Regions from separate parts of the Pseudoduganella albidiflava genome, predicted to be linked through region 2. Evidence: riboswitches for the same ligand, from Rfam matches in the RefSeq annotation. Region 2 holds a riboswitch; the other holds the start of a gene.
The links. A riboswitch is a leader RNA that binds a small molecule or an ion and turns the genes downstream of it on or off. The one in region 2 is predicted to bind thiamine pyrophosphate.
Positions count from the first base shown of each region.

Region 1: linked by a shared signal. The riboswitch ahead of EYF70_RS06925 (TonB-dependent siderophore receptor) and the one ahead of thiC (phosphomethylpyrimidine synthase ThiC) in region 2 are both predicted to bind thiamine pyrophosphate.

Region 1 is NZ_CP036401.1:1,618,956-1,627,673, reverse strand. Features, by position in the region: gene EYF70_RS06950 (YciI family protein) at 1-533, shown strand, start outside; gene EYF70_RS06945 (RNA polymerase sigma factor) at 530-1,843, shown strand; gene EYF70_RS06940 (GFA family protein) at 1,853-2,266, opposite strand; gene EYF70_RS06935 (Imm26 family immunity protein) at 2,350-2,844, opposite strand; gene EYF70_RS06930 (ferritin family protein) at 2,869-3,177, opposite strand; TPP riboswitch at 3,301-3,404, shown strand; gene EYF70_RS06925 (TonB-dependent siderophore receptor) at 3,494-5,599, shown strand; gene EYF70_RS06920 (AAA family ATPase) at 5,630-6,145, opposite strand; gene pnuC (nicotinamide riboside transporter PnuC) at 6,142-6,765, opposite strand; gene EYF70_RS06910 (alpha/beta hydrolase family protein) at 6,937-8,718, shown strand, end outside.
Region 2 is NZ_CP036401.1:5,858,154-5,866,871, reverse strand. Features, by position in the region: gene EYF70_RS24365 (valine--tRNA ligase) at 64-2,865, opposite strand; gene EYF70_RS24360 (methyl-accepting chemotaxis protein) at 3,194-4,804, opposite strand; gene EYF70_RS24355 (hypothetical protein) at 5,012-5,692, opposite strand; TPP riboswitch at 5,790-5,896, shown strand; gene thiC (phosphomethylpyrimidine synthase ThiC) at 5,960-7,840, shown strand; gene thiS (sulfur carrier protein ThiS) at 7,941-8,141, shown strand; gene EYF70_RS24340 (thiazole synthase) at 8,158-8,718, shown strand, end outside.

The sequences.
Region 1 (8,718 bases), 3.2 Mb from region 2:
TGGCGGCCGGCTTCGCCATCATCGACGTGCCATCGAAGGAAGCGGCGATCGCCTGGGCCCTGCAATGGCCCACCGCCGATGCCGAGGGCGGCGCGGTGCTGGAAGTACGTGAAACCGGCTGTTCCGGCGGCTGCGCCGGCATCGACACGCAATCGCCGCCCCAGCTGACGCCCTATGCCGTGCTGTTGCGCTCCAGCCCCGGCCTGGAAGCGGACGACATGCCGCCGCCTGAAGTCATCGCCCGCATGAATGCGCGCAACGCGCACGATGCCCAGGCCGGCGTGCTGCTGGCGGGCGATGGCCTGAAACCCACGGCGAAAGGCGCGCGCGTCAAGTTCAAGGGCGGCCGGCCGACGGTCGTCGACGGCCCGTTCACCGAGATCAAGGAACTCATCGCCGGCTTCTGGCTGATCCAGGCCGCCAGCCGCGCCGACGCCATCGCATGGGTGGAAAGCTATCCGTTCCCCTGGCCCGAAGTGAGCCTGGAATTGCGCGCGGTGGCCGCTCCGCCTCCCGGCCCGGCCGCGCATTGAACGAGCGGGTCCATCGCACCGTCGAGGCGGTGTGGCGCATCGAATCGGCGAAGATCATCGCCGCGCTGGCGCGCCTGCTGCGCGACGTCGGCCTGGCCGAGGAAATGGCGCAGGAGGCGCTGGTCGCCGCCCTGGAAACCTGGCCGGCCAGCTTTCCGGACACGGGCACGCCGGACAATCCGGCGGCATGGCTGATGGCCACCGCGAAAAACCGCGCGCTCGACCACCTGCGCCACCGCAAGCTGGCGCAGGACCGCGAACCGCAGCTCACCTATGAAATCGAAAACCTGCTCGAGGATGCCGCGCACAACCAGGAGCAGGCGCTGGACCGGGCGCTGGACGACCGCATCGGCGACGACCTGCTGCGCCTCGTCTTCATCGCCTGCCACCCGGTGCTGCCGACCGAAGGGCGGGTGGCGCTCACCTTGCGGCTGCTGGGCGGCCTGACGACGGATGAAATCGCGCGCGCCTTCCTGGTGCCCGAGCCCACGGTGGCGCAGCGCATCGTGCGTGCCAAGCGCACGCTGGCGGAAGCACGCGTGCGCTTCGAGGTGCCCGTGGGGCAGGAACTGGTCCAGCGGCTGTCTTCCGTCCTGCAAGTGATCTACCTGATCTACAACGAAGGCTATTCGGCCAGCGCCGGCACCGACTGGATGCGGCCCGCGCTGTGCGACGAGGCGCTGCGCCTGGGCCGCATCCTGGCTGGCCTGGCGCCCCACGAACCGGAAGTGCATGGCCTGGTGGCGCTGATGGAAATCCAGTCGTCGCGCGCCCGCGCCCGCCTGGCGCCGGATGGCTCGCCGGTGCTGTTGCTCGACCAGGACCGCGCGCGCTGGGACCAGATGCTGATCCGCCGCGGCCTCGCCGCCCTGGAGCGTGCGAGCCAGCCCGGTAAAAGCCTGGGACCGTACGGGCTGCAGGCCGCGATCGCCGCCTGCCATGCGCGTGCCCGCAAGGCGGCCGACACGGACTGGGAACGCATCGCCGCGCTGTATGACGGCCTGGCCCAGCTGGCGCCGTCGCCGGTGGTGGAGCTGAACCGGGCGGTAGCGGTGGCGATGGCCTTCGGCCCCGCCGCCGGCCTCGAAGTAGCCGACACGCTGGTCGACGAACCGGCGCTGCGCAACTACCACCTGCTGCCCAGCGTGCGCGGCGACTTCCTGTTCAAGCTGGGCCGGCTGGACGAGGCGCGCGCCGAATTCCTGCGCGCCGCGGAACTGACGCAGAACGAACGCGAACGCACGCTGCTGGTATCGCGCGCGGCGGCCTGTCCGGTGCTGGCGGCGAACGCCGGTCGGGACCCCGGATGAGCGCCCTTACTATGGGATGTCGCGCACGCTTTCGCCGCGCGTGCGCAGGTAGCGTGGCAGGGTATCGGCCAGCTGCAGCCAGCGCAGGTGGCTCTGCATATAGGTATGGTCGCCGGGCGGCACCAGCTCCGGGTCGTCCAGGCTGGCCGTGGTGACATCGAGTTCGCCCCGGCAGCGCGCATCCTCGAACGTGACCTGGGTGCCGCAACCGGCACAGAAGCCCCGCTGCACGCCGGCGCTCGACGCATAATAAGCCAGGCTGCCGGCCGTGAACTGCAGGCCGGCGCGGGGCACTGAAAACCATGCCACGCACGGCGCGCCGCTGGCGCGGCGGCACATGGTGCAGTGGCACAGCGTGCTGTTGAACGGTTCGGCCGTGACCAGGTAGCGCACGGCACCGCAGAAGCAGCCTCCCTGGTGCATCGCCCTCTCCTTCCAGGCCGTGTTCCAGCCTCTTGTTCCAGCCTCTTGTTCCAGCCCTGTTCCAGCCCTGTCTTGAAGCTGTCCTAGCCCTGTCCCGGCCCTGTTCCGGCGCTGTCCTGGTCCTGTTCGAGCAGCTTGGTCAACAGCAGCTCGGTGGAGCCGTAGCCGTACAGCGAATCGCTTTCCAGGCCCGCCGTTTCATACGGCACCGATACTTCGCGTTCCGGCTTGGCGGGATCGTCCGCATAGGTGGCCTGCCAGGCGCGCTTCAGCGCGTCCGAACGGCGGATGAACACCGGCACCGGCCAGTCGTTGCGTTCGAAATGCCCGGCTTCGCCCAGCACCGGCCAGCGGCCGTTGGCCAGCGCCATGTCGCCGGTGCGGATCGCCTTGACGGCGTCGCCCGCCTTCAGGCCCTGCACATCGGCCAGCGTGGGCATGGTGGCCCGTTTCGGTCCGAACAGATAGGCCAGCATGATCTTCCCCTGGGGCGACATGCGGGCAACGAGCCCGGCCGCGTAGCCGCCGTTGATCAGCGGAACGGCAAACCAGCTTCCTTCGTGGTACGGCTGCTTCATTCGATTCTCATTATGTGGACTGCCTTACATGTTCTCGTCGTAGCGGTATTGGGCCGCGATCGGGCCGGCCTTGAACAGCGCATCGCGCAATTCCTTGTCCAGCTTCGGGTCGCGCCGGCGCGCCCACTCGATCAGCATGGCCACGTGCTTGCGGGCACTGTCGCGCTGGCTGGCCAGCACGAGCTTCAGTTCCGGGTCGGTGCAGGCCGCGCAACGCTGGTTCGCCATGTCCAGCGCGCCCAGCCGGTCGATCAGCGACGTCAGCGCGCGATGCATGTCGAGGACCTGGGCATCCAGGCTCTCGCGGTTTTCAACGACATGTTCCTGCGTCATGGCGCCCTCCTGTCGGCGTGGCATGGAAAACCGGTATTGTCGGTCGGAGTCCATGTTTCCACAAGTATAACAATGGCGCCGGACGGATGGCGCACGACATTGCATTCAAATGTGATAAGCTTCCGCCTTCGCTAGGGGTCCTGGGCATGCTTGCATGATCCGGGTGAGAGATACCCTTCGTACCTGATCTGGATAATGCCAGCGAAGGAAAGCGCAGTACGGTGCTCGTCACTCTCCCCCTCGGAGCCGGTCGCAGCACTTCCCGGGTGTGCTCCTCGCTGGTTCGATAACGAACGAGAACGACAACAGCACCTCGATGAACAAGACCACTTTCGCCGTATCCGCCGCCGCGCTGGCCATCGCGCAGGCTTTCCCCGCACTTGCCCAGCAGGGCACGACCGGCACCAGTGAACCCGCGATGACGGAAATCGTCATCACCGCGGTGCGCGGGACCGCGGAAAGCGCTTCCGTCGCCGGCTTCTCGGAACGGCCCCTGCTGCTGACGCCCGCCTCCGTCAGCGTGATCACGCGCGAGCAGATGCAGGCGCTGAACATCCGCTCCACCACGGACGCGGCGCGCTACGATGCCAGCATCAGCGACGCCTACAACGCGGTCGGCTACGCCGAACAGTTCTCGATCCGCGGCTTCAAGCTGGACAATGCGAACAGCTACCGCAAGGATGGCCTGGCGATTTCGGCGGATACCCAGATCCCGTTGGAAAACAAGGAGCGCTTCGAAGTGCAGAAGGGCCTGGCCGGTATCACGGCAGGCATCGCGGCACCGGGCGGCGTGGTGAACTATGTGACGAAACGTCCCACCAACACCACGCTGCGCTCGGTGCTGTTCGAAGTGAGCGAACGGGGCAGCCTGCTGGGCACCGTCGACCTGGGCGGCCGCTTCGAGGACCGCCGCTTCGGCTACCGCATCAACCTGGCCGGCGAACGGCTGCGCTCCTACGTGGAGGGCGCGGATGGCCGGCGCAGCTTCGTTTCCGGCGCGTTCGACTGGCAGATTTCCCCGCAGGCCCTGCTGCAGGTCGATGCCGACTACCAGAAGAAATCGCAGGTGTCGGCGCCCGGCTTCCAGCTGATCAATAACGTCTCGCTGCCGGTGGTGGATCCCGCCACGCTGCTGAACGACCAGCCATGGAGCTACCCGGTGGCCACCGAAAGCATGAACTTCGGCGCGCGCTTCCAGTACCAGCTGGCGCCGGACTGGAAACTGGAAGTGAAGGCGAACCGCCACGTGTTCAAGCGCGACGACTACACCGCCTTCCCGTACGGCTGCTCGGCCCAGGAACTGTACCCGGGCTTCTGCGGCAATGGCGACTACGACGTGTACGACTACCGCAGCCTGGGCGAACAGAAGAAGCCGCTGGCCGCGCAGGCCATGCTGCAGGGCCGCTTCGCCACCGGCACGCTGTCGCACGAGCTGTCCACCGGCTTCGCCTACTACGGCAACAAGGAAAGCTGGGGCGAGGATGTCTATGAATACGCCGGCACCAGCAACATCTACCATCCGGTAGTGGTGCCGCCGCGCAGCGACCTGTCGACCGGCCCCGCATCCGTGCAGCGCAAGGACAACGAACGCGCCCTGTTCGTGCAGGACATCGTGAACCTCACCGGCGAACTGGCGCTGCATGCCGGCGCGCGCTACGTGAAACTGAAGCGCGACGAAGCCGGCGTGGCGCCGAGCAGCGCCAACTTCTGGCTGCCGAACGTGTCGCTGGTCTACAGCCCGCGCAGCGACGTGGCGCTGTATGCCAGCTACGCGCGCGGCCTGCAGCACGGCGGCATCGCGCCGCTGCAGACGGTCAACGAAAACCGCGCGCTGGCGCCGTCGACGTCGAAGCAGGTGGAGATCGGCGCCAAGGCGCTGGTCGGCGGCATCAGCTATGCCGCCGCGCTGTTCCAGATCGAGAAAGGCCTGGAATACATCGATGCCACCAATACCTTCGTGCGCAATGGCGAGGCGCAGCACCGCGGCGTCGAGTTCTCGGCACAGGGCAAGGCCACGCGCGAGCTGACGGTCGGCGTCTCGCTGGCCGCCTTGAGCACAAAACAGGGCGGCACCGGCCAGGCCATCTACGACGGCAAGCGCGTGACCAACGTGCCGGCCATCCGCTCCACCGTCTTCGCCGAGTACGCCCTGTCGCCGGCATTCAAGGTGAACGGCGACTGGCAGTTCGCCGGCAAGAAGGCGTTCGACGAAGAGAACCGGGTATTCGTGCCGAAGTACCACCTGCTGAACCTGGGCATTTCCTACGTGACGCGCGTGAACGGCATGCCGCTGATGCTGCGCGCGCAGGTGCGCAACGCGCTCGACAAGTTCTACTGGCGCGACGTGACGCCGGACCTGGGCGGCTACCTGATACCCGGCCTGGGCCGCACGTTCCGGGTATCGGCGCAGCTGGACTTCTGACGGCTCCCTCGCCTGAGCCCGCGCCAGGGCTCAGGCGCTGCCAAGCACCTCTTCCACCTGCCGCAGCCGCTGCGCCAGCGGTCCGCTGATGCGCACGTGGGCGATCGCGCGGGCGGCCAGTTCCTCCGACAGGATCGCGTTCACGGCGGCGCTCTGGTCTTCCGGTTCGCGCTGCAGGCCGTCCGGCTTCCACGGCATGTCCGGCGCGCAGACGAACGTGACGTCGTAGCCGCGCGCAGCCACCAGCGCCGCCAGGCGCGGGTCGATGCGGCCGAAGTAGTGGCGGCTGTACACGGCCGTCATCAGCGGCGTGGTGTCGCAGAACAGGAAGCGGCTGGCCCGTACCATGGCGAGGTCTTCGCGCGCTGACTGGGTTTCGGCGATATGCAGCTGGTCGGCTTCGACCGGCACGCGCTGGCGCTGTTCGACGAACTCGCGCAGGTATTCGGGCACCCACACATCGCGATAGTGCCCGGCCAGCGCCTGGGCCAGCGTGGTCTTGCCGGATGAAGCGCTGCCGACGATCGCGATGCGCATCGTCCTCATCGCAGCACCATCGCTTCGCTGGCGCGCTGTTCGGCCAGCATCGACTTGCGCCACGCCAGCAGGCCGATCGCCGCCATCGCCACGAAGAGCCCGTACAGCAGCGCGGTCAGCATCAGGCCCTTGTGCACGTAAAGCGCCACGTACAGCACGTCGACGATGATCCACACGTGCCAGTTCTCCAGTTTTTTCCGCGACAGCAGCAACTGGCCCACCAGGCTGCCGGCCGTGAGGAAGCCGTCCGCGAACGGCACGTCGGTATCGGTGAACGTCATCAGGAACCACGCCAGCGCGGCGAATCCCGCGAGCCAGCCCAGCGCCGCGACCGCCCTGCCCCGCCACGCCAGCTGCGTGACCGGCAGCCGCGCATGCGTGTCGTCGCCGTGCAGCCACTGGTACCAGCCCCACACCGAGACGGTGATGAACACCAGCTGCAAGCCCATGTCGCCATACAGCTTCGCCTGGAAGAACACCACGCCGTACAGCGCGGAAGACAGGATCGCGAACAGCCATGCCCAGTGGTTCTGGCGGATGTTCAGCCAGACGGTGGCGATCGACAGCACAAAGGACAGCAGTTCGAGCGGCGTGGTGGACAGGCCAAGGAGGTTGAGGGTTTCGTTCATGAGGCAGCGCTCTGGAGGACGGCGGATTATGCCATGGGGGTGGTCGCGGGGCCAGACCGGTCGAGGCCGGCGGATGGCTGCCCGCGCGGATCGGACTGAATTCTCACCAATTATTGCATATTGTCAACATGTGTAACTTGCGGGACAATAGCCATTTCCAGATCGCTCCTCATGCACCGCCACCTTCGCCTCTTGCCCGGCTTGCCCGCCCTGTTTGCCCTGCTCGCCCTGCCCGCCATCGCCCAGACCATCGCGCCGATCCCCATCTTGTCCTTCGTCAAGCAGGAACAGTTCTCCCAGCCCCGCCTGTCCCCCGACGGCAAGCACCTGGCCGTCACGGTGCGCATGCCGATCGGCAAGCGCGAAGTACCGACCATGACGTTCTACAGCCTGCCGGACCTGAAGATCGAAAGCGTGGTGCGGCTGCCGGCGTTCCAGGTGCCCCTTGCCTACCACTGGGTCAGCAATACCAGGCTGGTGGTGCGCAAGGGCCGCGAGGAAGGGTCGCGCGAAATCCCCACGTCGTACGGCGAAGTGATGGCGATGGATTTCGACGGCAAGAAGCAGGAATACCTGTACGGCTACGAGCGTTTCGAAAATTCCGCCCGCTCCAGTGCCTATACCGACGACTATGGCTCGGCATCCATCGCCGATATCCCCGCCAGCCTGAACGGCCGCGTTTTCCTCTCATCCCACCTGTGGCAGACCGACTTCAGCGAACTGCTCGACGTCGACACCCTGAAGGGCAAGCGCCGCTCGATCGCGCGCGTGCCCTTCAAGAATTTCGATTTCAACGTGCAGACCGATGGCCAGCCACGCTTCGCCAAGGGCTACGACGACGAAGCGCATTTCACGCTGCTGCGGCGCGACGGCGACAGTGAATCGTGGTCGCGGGTGCCGCGGGAAAAAACCGGCACGCTGCTCGATCCATTCGCGTTCTCCCGGGACGACCGCGAATTCATGGCATGGCATGCCGAGCGCGGTGGCCCGCAAGTCGTGGTGCGCGAGGAACTTGCGACCGGAACGCGCCGTGTCGTCGCATCGCACGCGGAAGGATCGGTCGACAACGCCATGTTCGGTACCAGCCGCTACCTGCCCATCGCCGCCTTCAGCGCCGTCGGCAAGCCGCAGGTGCGCTATCTCGAACCGGACAGCAATGCCGACGTCGCGCTGCACAAACAGCTTGCCGCCCAGTTCCCCGGCGACGTGGTGCGTTTCATCGATGCCACGGAAGATGGTGGCAAGATCCTGTTCGTGGTGCAGAGCGACCGCGATCCCGGCACCTATTACCTGTTCGACCGCCAGCGCGGCAGCGCGGACATGCTGTTCGCGGCGATGGAAGCGCTGGAACCGGACCAGATGGCGGAACGCAAGCCCGTGTCGTTCAAGGCGCGCGACGGCTTGCAACTGCACGGCTACCTGACCATGCCGCGCCAGCCGGCGGCCGGCAAGTTGCCGCTGGTGCTGATCCCGCACGGCGGGCCGCACGGCCCTTACGACAGCTGGTATTTCGACACCGATGCGCAATTCCTCGCGAACCGCGGCTATGCGGTACTGCAGGTGAATTTCCGCGGGTCCGGCGGCCGTGGTGAAAACTTCAAGGCGGCGGGCTACCGGCAGTGGCGCGGCCGGATCATGGATGACCTGGTCGACGGCGTGCAGTGGGCAGTGGCCAACGCCGGTATCGATGACAAGCGCATGTGCGTCTTCGGCGCCAGCTTCGGCGCCTATGCCGCCCTCACGCTGGCTTCGCGGGACCCAGGGCTGTTCAAGTGCGCGATCGGCTACGCCGGCGTCTACGACATCAAGCTGTTCTTCGAGGATGACCAGACCAAGCGCTCGAAAAGCCGCGCCAGCATCTATCGCCGCTATGTCGGCGACGACGTCAAGGAACTGGACCGCATCTCGCCGGCACTGCACGCCGATACCATCAAGGCACCGGTGCTGCTGATC
Region 2 (8,718 bases):
TGGCGAAAAAAAAACGGTGGGCCGGAATGACCCGGTCCACCGTCTTCGAGAACTGCAGGAAGCTTACGCAGCCGGCAGCTTGGCGAATTGCTCGCGCAGCTTGTCGAGCGTGGCGGTGAAGTTGGCCACGCGTTCCTTCTCCTGCGCCACCACGGCGGCCGGGGCACGTGCCACGAAGCTTTCCGAGGACAGCTTTCCGGAAGCCTTGGCCACTTCGCCTTCCAAGCGGGCGATTTCCTTCGACAGGCGCTCGCGCTCGGCCTTCACGTCGATCTCCACCTTCAGCATCAGCTTGGTGGTGCCGACCACCGACACGGCAGCCGGCGATTCCGGCAGCGCATCGACGATCTGCACTTCGGACAGCTTTCCCAGCATTTGCACGTACGGTGCGAAGGCGGCGATCTTGTCCTTGTCGGCGGCGGTCGCTTCGACGATCAGCGGCACGCGCACCGATGGCGACAGCTTCATTTCGCCGCGCAGGTTGCGGGTCGAATCCGTGAAGCCCTTCAGTTCGGCGATCCATGCCTCGGCCGCTTCGTCGATGGCCGCTTCGTTGGCGATCGGGTAAGGCTGCACCATGATCGACTTGCCTTCCGTATCGCCTTTGCCAGCCAACGGGGCGACGGTTTGCCACAGCTGTTCGGTCACGAACGGGATGATCGGATGCGCCAGGCGCAGCACCACTTCCAGCACACGCAGCAGCGTGTTGCGGGTGGCGCGCTGCTGGCCTTCGGTGCCTTGCTGGACCTGCACCTTGGCCAGTTCCAGGTACCAGTCGCAGTACTCGTCCCACACGAATTTATAAATCGCGGTGGCGATGTTGTCGAAGCGGTAGTCGGCGAAGCCCTTGGCCACTTCCTGCTCGGTGCGGTTGAGCAGCGAGACGATCCACTTGTCCGCCGGCGACAGGTCCGCGTCGCTGGCGCTGCAATCCTTGCCCTCGGTGTTCATCAGCACAAAACGAGTAGCGTTCCACAGCTTGTTGCAGAAGTTGCGGTAGCCCTCGGCGCGGCCCAGGTCGAAGTTGATGTTGCGGCCCAGCGAGGCGTAGCTGGCCATCGTGAAGCGCACCGCATCGGTGCCGTAGGCCGCGATCCCTTCTGGGAATTCCTTGCGCGTGGCCTTTTCGATCTTCTCGGCCGCGCGTGGATTCATCAGGCCCGTGGTGCGCTTGGCCACCAGTTCGTCGACGCCGATGCCGTCGATCAGGTCGATCGGGTCGAGCGTGTTGCCCTTCGACTTCGACATCTTCTGGCCCTGCGAATCGCGCACCAGGCCGTGCACGTACACGGTCTCGAACGGCACCTTGCCGGTGAAGTGGGCGGTCATCATCACCATCCGGGCAACCCAGAAGAAGATGATGTCGAAGCCCGTCACCAGCACGGAAGAGGGCAGGAACGCCTTCAGGTCGGGCGTTTCCTCGGGCCAGCCCAGCGTGGAGAACGGCACCAGCGCGGACGAGAACCACGTGTCGAGCACGTCGCTGTCGCGGCGCAGCGCGCCCGTGCCGCCGGCGGCCTGCTGCTTGGCCAATGCTTCTTCCTCGGTGCGGGCGACGAAGATATTGCCCGCTTCGTCGTACCATGCCGGGATCTGGTGGCCCCACCACAGCTGCCGCGAGATGCACCAGTCCTGGATGTTGTTCAGCCACTGGTTGTACGTCGTGGTCCAGTTCTCCGGCACGAACTTGATCTCGCCCGAGGCGACCTTTTCCAGCGCCACGTCGGTGATCGACTTGCCAGGATTGAAGGTGCCTTCCGGCGCCGGCTTGCTCATCGCCACGAACCACTGGTCCGTCAGCATCGGTTCGATGACCACGCCAGTACGGTCGCCGCGCGGCACCATCAGCTTGTGCGGTTTGACCTGTTCCAGCAAGCCCTGCGCTTCGAGGTCGGCGACGATCTGCTTGCGGGCGGCGAAGCGGTCCAGGCCACGGTAGGCTTGCGGCGCATCGTCGGTGATCTTCGCGTCCAGTGTCAGGATCGAGAGCATCTCCAGGTTGTGGCGCTGGCCCACCGCATAGTCGTTGAAGTCATGCGCCGGCGTGATCTTCACGCAGCCGGTGCCGAATGCCTTGTCGACATAAGAGTCGGCGATGACGGGGATCTCGCGATCGGTCAGCGGCAGCTTGAGCAGCTTGCCCACCAGCGCTTCATAGCGCTCGTCGGTCGGGTCGACGGCCACGGCCACGTCGCCCAGCATCGTTTCGGGACGCGTGGTCGCCACCGTCAGCGAACCGCTGCCGTCGGCCAGCGGATACTTGATGTACCACATCGAGCCGTCTTCTTCTTCCGATACCACTTCCAGGTCGGACACGGCGGTGCCCAGCACCGGATCCCAGTTCACCAGGCGCTTGCCGCGGTAGATCAGGCCCTGTTCGAACAGGCGCACGAACACTTCGGAAACGATCTTCGAGCGCGGCTCGTCCATCGTGAAGTATTCGCGGTTCCAGTCCGGCGAGGTGCCCAGGCGGCGCATCTGGCCGGTGATCGTCGAGCCGGATTTTTCTTTCCACTCCCAGACTTTTTCCACGAACTTTTCGCGGCCCAGGTCATGGCGCGAAATCTTCTGCGCGTCGAGCTGTCGTTCCACCACGATCTGCGTGGCGATGCCGGCGTGGTCGGTACCCGGGATCCAGGCCGTGTTATGGCCCAGCATGCGGTGGTAGCGGGTCAGGCCATCCATGATCGTCTGGTTGAACGCATGGCCCATGTGCAGCGTGCCCGTCACGTTCGGCGGTGGCAGCTGGATGCTGAAGGAGGGCTGCGAGAGATCCATCGAAGCGGCGTAGTAACCGCGCTTCTCCCATTCGCTGCGCCAGAACTGTTCAATGTCGGCAGGCTCGAAAGACTTGGCTAATTCCATGATCCGGGATATGTGATTTTGGCGAAAACGACCATTATAAATGAGGGATGCCAGGAGGGATGCGGGGAGGGATGCGGGGAGGGGTGAAGCCGGGGCCTGGCAATCCCTGCGGCATCGCCGATCCCAATCCCGGGATTCACTGCAATGTTGCGGGAATGCGTTTTTGTTCGGGGGCGGGTTGCCGCGTCACTGCGCGGCCATATGAGTCAGGTTGGCGCGGGGCGGCGCGGCAAACCATGTGGCGGTGCTGAACGCCGCGATGGATGGCATCGTGGCGGCGCTTGCGAACGCGCTCAAGCCGGTGTGCGCCGGCTTGCCGCCCGGCTGATCAGGAAGGCAGGCGCTGGAGATTGCGCCGCGTGCCGGCGGCGCCGCCGGCCTGCACCTTGAACACGGCGATGGCCTGCGCCACGCAGCGCGTCTGCTCGACCAGTTCACCGGCCGCCGCCGCGGCCTGTTCGACCAGCGCGGCGTTCTGCTGCGTGATGTCGTCGATCGACGCCACGGCTTCGTTGACCTGGCCGATGCCGAGGCTCTGTTCGGTCGCCGTGTTGGAGATCTCGTTCATCACCTGCTTCACCTGCGCCACGGAGGCGATCACCTCGGCCATGATGGTGCCGGCGCTGCCGGTCAGCTGCGTGCCGGCATCCACCTTGTCGATCGACTGGTCGATCAGCGTCTTGATTTCCTTGGCGGCGGCGGCCGAACGCTGGGCCAGCGCGCGCACTTCGGACGCCACCACGGCGAAACCGCGGCCCTGTTCGCCCGCGCGGGCCGCTTCGACGGCCGCGTTCAGGGCCAGGATATTGGTCTGGAAGGCGATGCCGTCGATGATGCCGATGATGTCGAGCACCCGGTGCGAGGAGGCGCTGATGCCTTCCATCGTGGCGACCACCTGCGATACCACGTCGCCCCCCTGGCCGGCCATTTCCGAGGCGCGCTCGGCCAGCCGGTCGGCATCGGCCACGTTGGTGGCGCTTTGCCGCACGGTGGAATTGAGCTGTTCCATGCTGGCTGCCGTTTCCTGCAGGCTCGATGCCTGCGATTCGGTGCGGCCCGACAGGTCCATGTTGCCGGTGGCGATCTCGCTGGTGGCCTGTTCGATCTGCTCGAAGTTGCTGCGCACGTCGCCGATGATGCTGCGCAGGTTGATGCTCATCTGGCGCAGCGCGGCCAGCAGTTCGCCCGCTTCGTCGTCGCGCGCCGCATCGAAGCTGGCGGTCAGGTCGCCGCCGGCCATCTGCTGCGCCAAACGGGTGGCCGTGCGCAGCGGCGCGGCGATCGCGCCATGCAGCGTCCAGCCCAGGTACAGCGAGGCCACGGCCGCCAGGGCGGCAATCGTGGCCAGCACATTGCCGCCGGTGCTGTCGCTGCCAAAGAGGCTGGCCGCGCAGGCCGCCAGCACCACCGCCGGCAGCACGCCGGCCATCGCCAGCCGGGCCGGCAGCGACAGGCGCAGGCGGGCACCCAGGCGCTGCAGCAGGCCGTCCGCCACCACCTTGCCGCGGCTGATGCGCAGGCCCTGCGCCTTGCCATCCTTGAAGGCCGCATAGGCCTTGCTTGCCTCGGCGACCATGTCGCGGCTGGGCCGCGTACGCACCGACATGTAGCCGACCGGCTTGCCGTTCTCGATCACCGGCGTGACATTGGCCAGCACCCAGTAGAAGTCGCCGCTCTTGCAGCGGTTCTTGACCATGCCGGTCCACGGGTAGCCGCGGCGGATCGCACGCCACATATCGGCGAACGCCTCCGCGGGCATGTCCGGATGGCGCAGGATGTTTTGCGGAGCGCCGATCAGTTCTGCCTCGGTGAAACCGGAAATACTGATGAAGTACGGATTCGCGTAGGTGATGTTGCCTTGCAGGTCCGTCGTGGAAACGATGGTCTTGCCTTCCTCGAGAAGGACTTCATGGCCGGTAACGGGCAGGTTGGTCCGCATGTTCGCTCGCTTTCTGGTTGATCTCGTGACAATGGATGCAGTGCATCCGGATGCGTCGCACTGGCTGGGAGACGGGTCGGCGATGCCGTGGGCATCGGTAACGGCTGGGGTGGGGCCGTCGGAAGTCGGAAGCAAGCTTAGCAGAGAAGGATGGGGAAGAACAGGGAAATGTATCCTATAGGCAACACTCGTGGCGAATCCGAGCCCTTAGCGCGCGCCGGAACAGGCCACGCTCCACGGCAGCAGCTCGTTGCGCGTGCGGCGCACCGAGACGCGGGCTTCGCCGGCGATGTCGCTGGCGAACACCAGCACGGGCAAGCCATCCTTGCCACGGTCGAGGCCAGTGAGCCGGTAGCCGCGCGAACGCGATGGCGCGCAGGACGTGTTGCCCGCCATGAGCAGGCGGGCGCTGCCCAGGATGGATGGATGTTGCTGGAGCAGCATCAGGATATCCATCTCCGCCAGTGGCTGGAACAGCCGCACCGGCGTATCGGGCTGGGCGCCGCATTGCGGGGCGTGGTGGATCCAGACCAGCGTCTGCGGCGGGCCCGATTCGCTCCAGCGCGCCTCCTTGCTGGCACGCGGATCGTATTCATACACGCCGCGCGGCTGGCGGCACAGCGGCAGCACGGCGCGCTGCGCCGGGCCGTCGACGATGGCGGTAACGCGGCGCTTGCCGCGCTTGCCGCGTTTTCCTTCTTCGCGGATCACGTTGAATTGCGGGCGCAGCAGGCCGCGGCCGGCGTGGCGCGCGCCGTACCAGTCGAAGAACGACTCCTGTTCGGCTGGCGTGGCCGTGCGCGATGAGGCATCGTCCGGTGCCGCGAAGGCCGGCGCCAGTCCCACGGTGATCGATGCCGCCAGCGCGGCGGCTACCCACTTGTGCATCGTTATCCTTTCGTCGAGATACCGATTATAGGCGCTGGTGCTTGCAGTAAAGGCACGGTTCGTGTCTATAATGGCGGCGCTGCCTTCATCGAAGGCGGCAAAACGCTAGGGGTCCTGCGCGCGGTTACAGCCGTGCACGGGTGAGAAATACCCTCCGAACCTGATCTGGATAATGCCAGCGAAGGGAAGCTTAAGGATCTGTACCCAACCGCCCGGGTGCGCTCGTCCTCATCTCCTTTGCTGGCTCCTGCCCAAAGGAGCCATTGTTTGAACGCCCACCAGAAGTTTCTGGCCAGTACGGCCGAAGTCGACAGCGCCGCCATCGCGCCGCTGCCCAATTCCCGCAAGATCTACGTGACCGGCAGCCGGCCGGACATCCGCGTGCCGATGCGCGAAATCAGCCAGGCCGACACGTCCGCCTCGTTCGGCCATGAAGTCAATCCGCCGGTGACGGTGTACGACACTTCCGGCCCGTACACGGATCCGGACGTCTCGATCGACATCCGGGCCGGCCTGGCGCCGGTGCGCGCGGACTGGATCGCCGCCCGCGGCGATACCGAAGAACTTGCCGGCCCGACCTCGGACTACGGCAAGGCCCGCCTGGCCGACGCGTCGCTGGAAGCGCTGCGCTTCAACCTGCACCGCCTGCCGCGCTGCGCCAAGGCCGGCGCCTGCGTTACGCAGATGCACTACGCGCGGCGCGGCATCGTCACGCCCGAGATGGAATACGTGGCGATCCGCGAGAACATGCGCCGGCGCGAATACCTCGCGGCGATGCGGGAAGCCGGGCCGCTGGGCACGAGGATGGCGGAACTGCTGGGCCGGCAGCACCGCGGCGAGTCGTTCGGCGCCGCCATCCCGCAGGAAATCACGGCCGAATTCGTGCGCGAAGAAATCGCCCGCGGCCGCGCCATCATCCCCGCCAACATCAACCACCCGGAACTGGAGCCGATGATCATCGGCCGCAATTTCCTCGTGAAGGTCAATGCCAATATCGGCAACTCCGCCGTCACCTCGTCGATCGGCGAGGAAGTGGAAAAGATGACGTGGGCGATCCGCTGGGGCGGCGACACGGTGATGGACCTGTCCACCGGCAAGCATATCCATGAAACGCGCGAATGGATCGTGCGCAACAGCCCCGTGCCGATCGGTACGGTGCCGATCTACCAGGCGCTGGAAAAGGTCAACGGCAAGGCCGAGGACCTGACGTGGGAAATCTTCCGCGACACGCTGATCGAGCAGGCCGAGCAGGGCGTCGACTACTTCACGATCCACGCCGGCGTGCTGCTGCGCTATGTGCCGCTGACGGCGAACCGGCTCACCGGCATCGTCTCGCGCGGCGGCTCGATCATGGCCAAATGGTGCCTGGCGCACCACAAGGAAAACTTCCTGTACACGCACTTCGAAGACATCTGCCAGATCATGAAGGCGTACGACGTGTCGTTCAGCCTGGGCGACGGCCTGCGCCCCGGCTCGATCTACGACGCCAACGACGACGCCCAGCTGGGCGAACTCCGGACGCTGGGCGAACTCACGCAGATCGCCTGGAAGCACGACGTGCAGGTGATGATCGAAGGCCCCGGCCACGTGCCGATGCAGCTGATCAAGGAAAACATGGACTTGCAGCTGGAGCAATGCGGCGAGGCGCCGTTCTACACGCTCGGCCCGCTCACCACCGACATCGCCCCGGGCTACGACCACATCACCTCCGGCATCGGCGCCGCGCAGATCGGCTGGTACGGCACCGCGATGCTGTGCTACGTGACGCCGAAGGAACACCTGGGCTTGCCGAACAAGGACGACGTCAAGGAAGGCATGATCACCTACAAGATCGCCGCCCATGCCGCCGACCTGGCCAAGGGCCACCCGGGCGCGCAGATCCGCGACAACGCGCTGTCGAAGGCGCGCTTTGAATTCCGCTGGGAAGACCAGTTCAACCTGGGCCTCGACCCGGACCGCGCCCGCTCGTTCCACGATGAAACGCTGCCCAAGGAATCGTCGAAGGTGGCGCACTTCTGCTCGATGTGCGGCCCGCACTTCTGCTCGATGAAGATCACCCAGGAAGTGCGCGAATACGCCGCCAGCGGCATGCAGGAAAAAGCCATCGAGTTCGTGAAGACGGGCAGCCAGCTGTACCAGAAGGCGTAGCGAAACATTTCCTCAAACCGGGGTCAGACCCCGATTTCTGGAAACATTTCTTAAATTCGGGGTCTGACCCCGGTTTGAGGCAACTTTCGAAGACACGACAATGGAAATCGTATTGAACGGTGCGCCCCGTGCATTGCCGCCGGGGCAGACGCTGGCGGAGCTGGTGGCGGCGCTGGAACTGGAAGGGCAGGCGCTGGCGCTGGCGGTCAACCGCAGTGTCGTGCCGCGGCAGCGCTGGGCCGACGTGGCGCTGAGCGCGCAAGACCGTGTGGATATCGTCCGCGCCATCGGCGGTGGATGAACAAAGGAGACAGACAATGCAAACGAACGATGAAGACCTGCTGACCATCGCCGGCAGGCAATACCGCTCGCGCCTGCTGGTAGGCAGCGGCAAGTACCGCGACCTCGACCAGACCCGTGCCGCCACCCTGGCGGCGGGCGCGGAAATCATCACCGTGGCGATCCGCCGCGTCAACATCGGCCAGGATCCGCACGCGCCGAACCTGCTGGACGTGGTACCGCCTTCGGAATTCACCATCCTGCCCAACACGGCCGGCTGCTACACGGCCAAGGATGCCGTCTACACGCTGCAACTGGCGCGCGAGCTGCTCGATGGCCACAAGCTCGTCAAGCTCGAGGTGCTGGGCGACGAAAGAACGCTGTTCCCCAACATGCCCGAGACGCTGGTGGCGGCCCGGGAGCTCGTGAAGGACGGCTTCGACGTGATGGTCTACTGCAGCGACGATCCGATCCAGGCGCGCATGCTGGAAGACATCGGCTGCGTGGCCGTGATGCCGCTGGCATCGCTGATCGGCTCCGGCATGGGCATCCTCAATCCGTGGAACCTGTCGCTGATCATCGAGCAGGCCAGCGTGCCG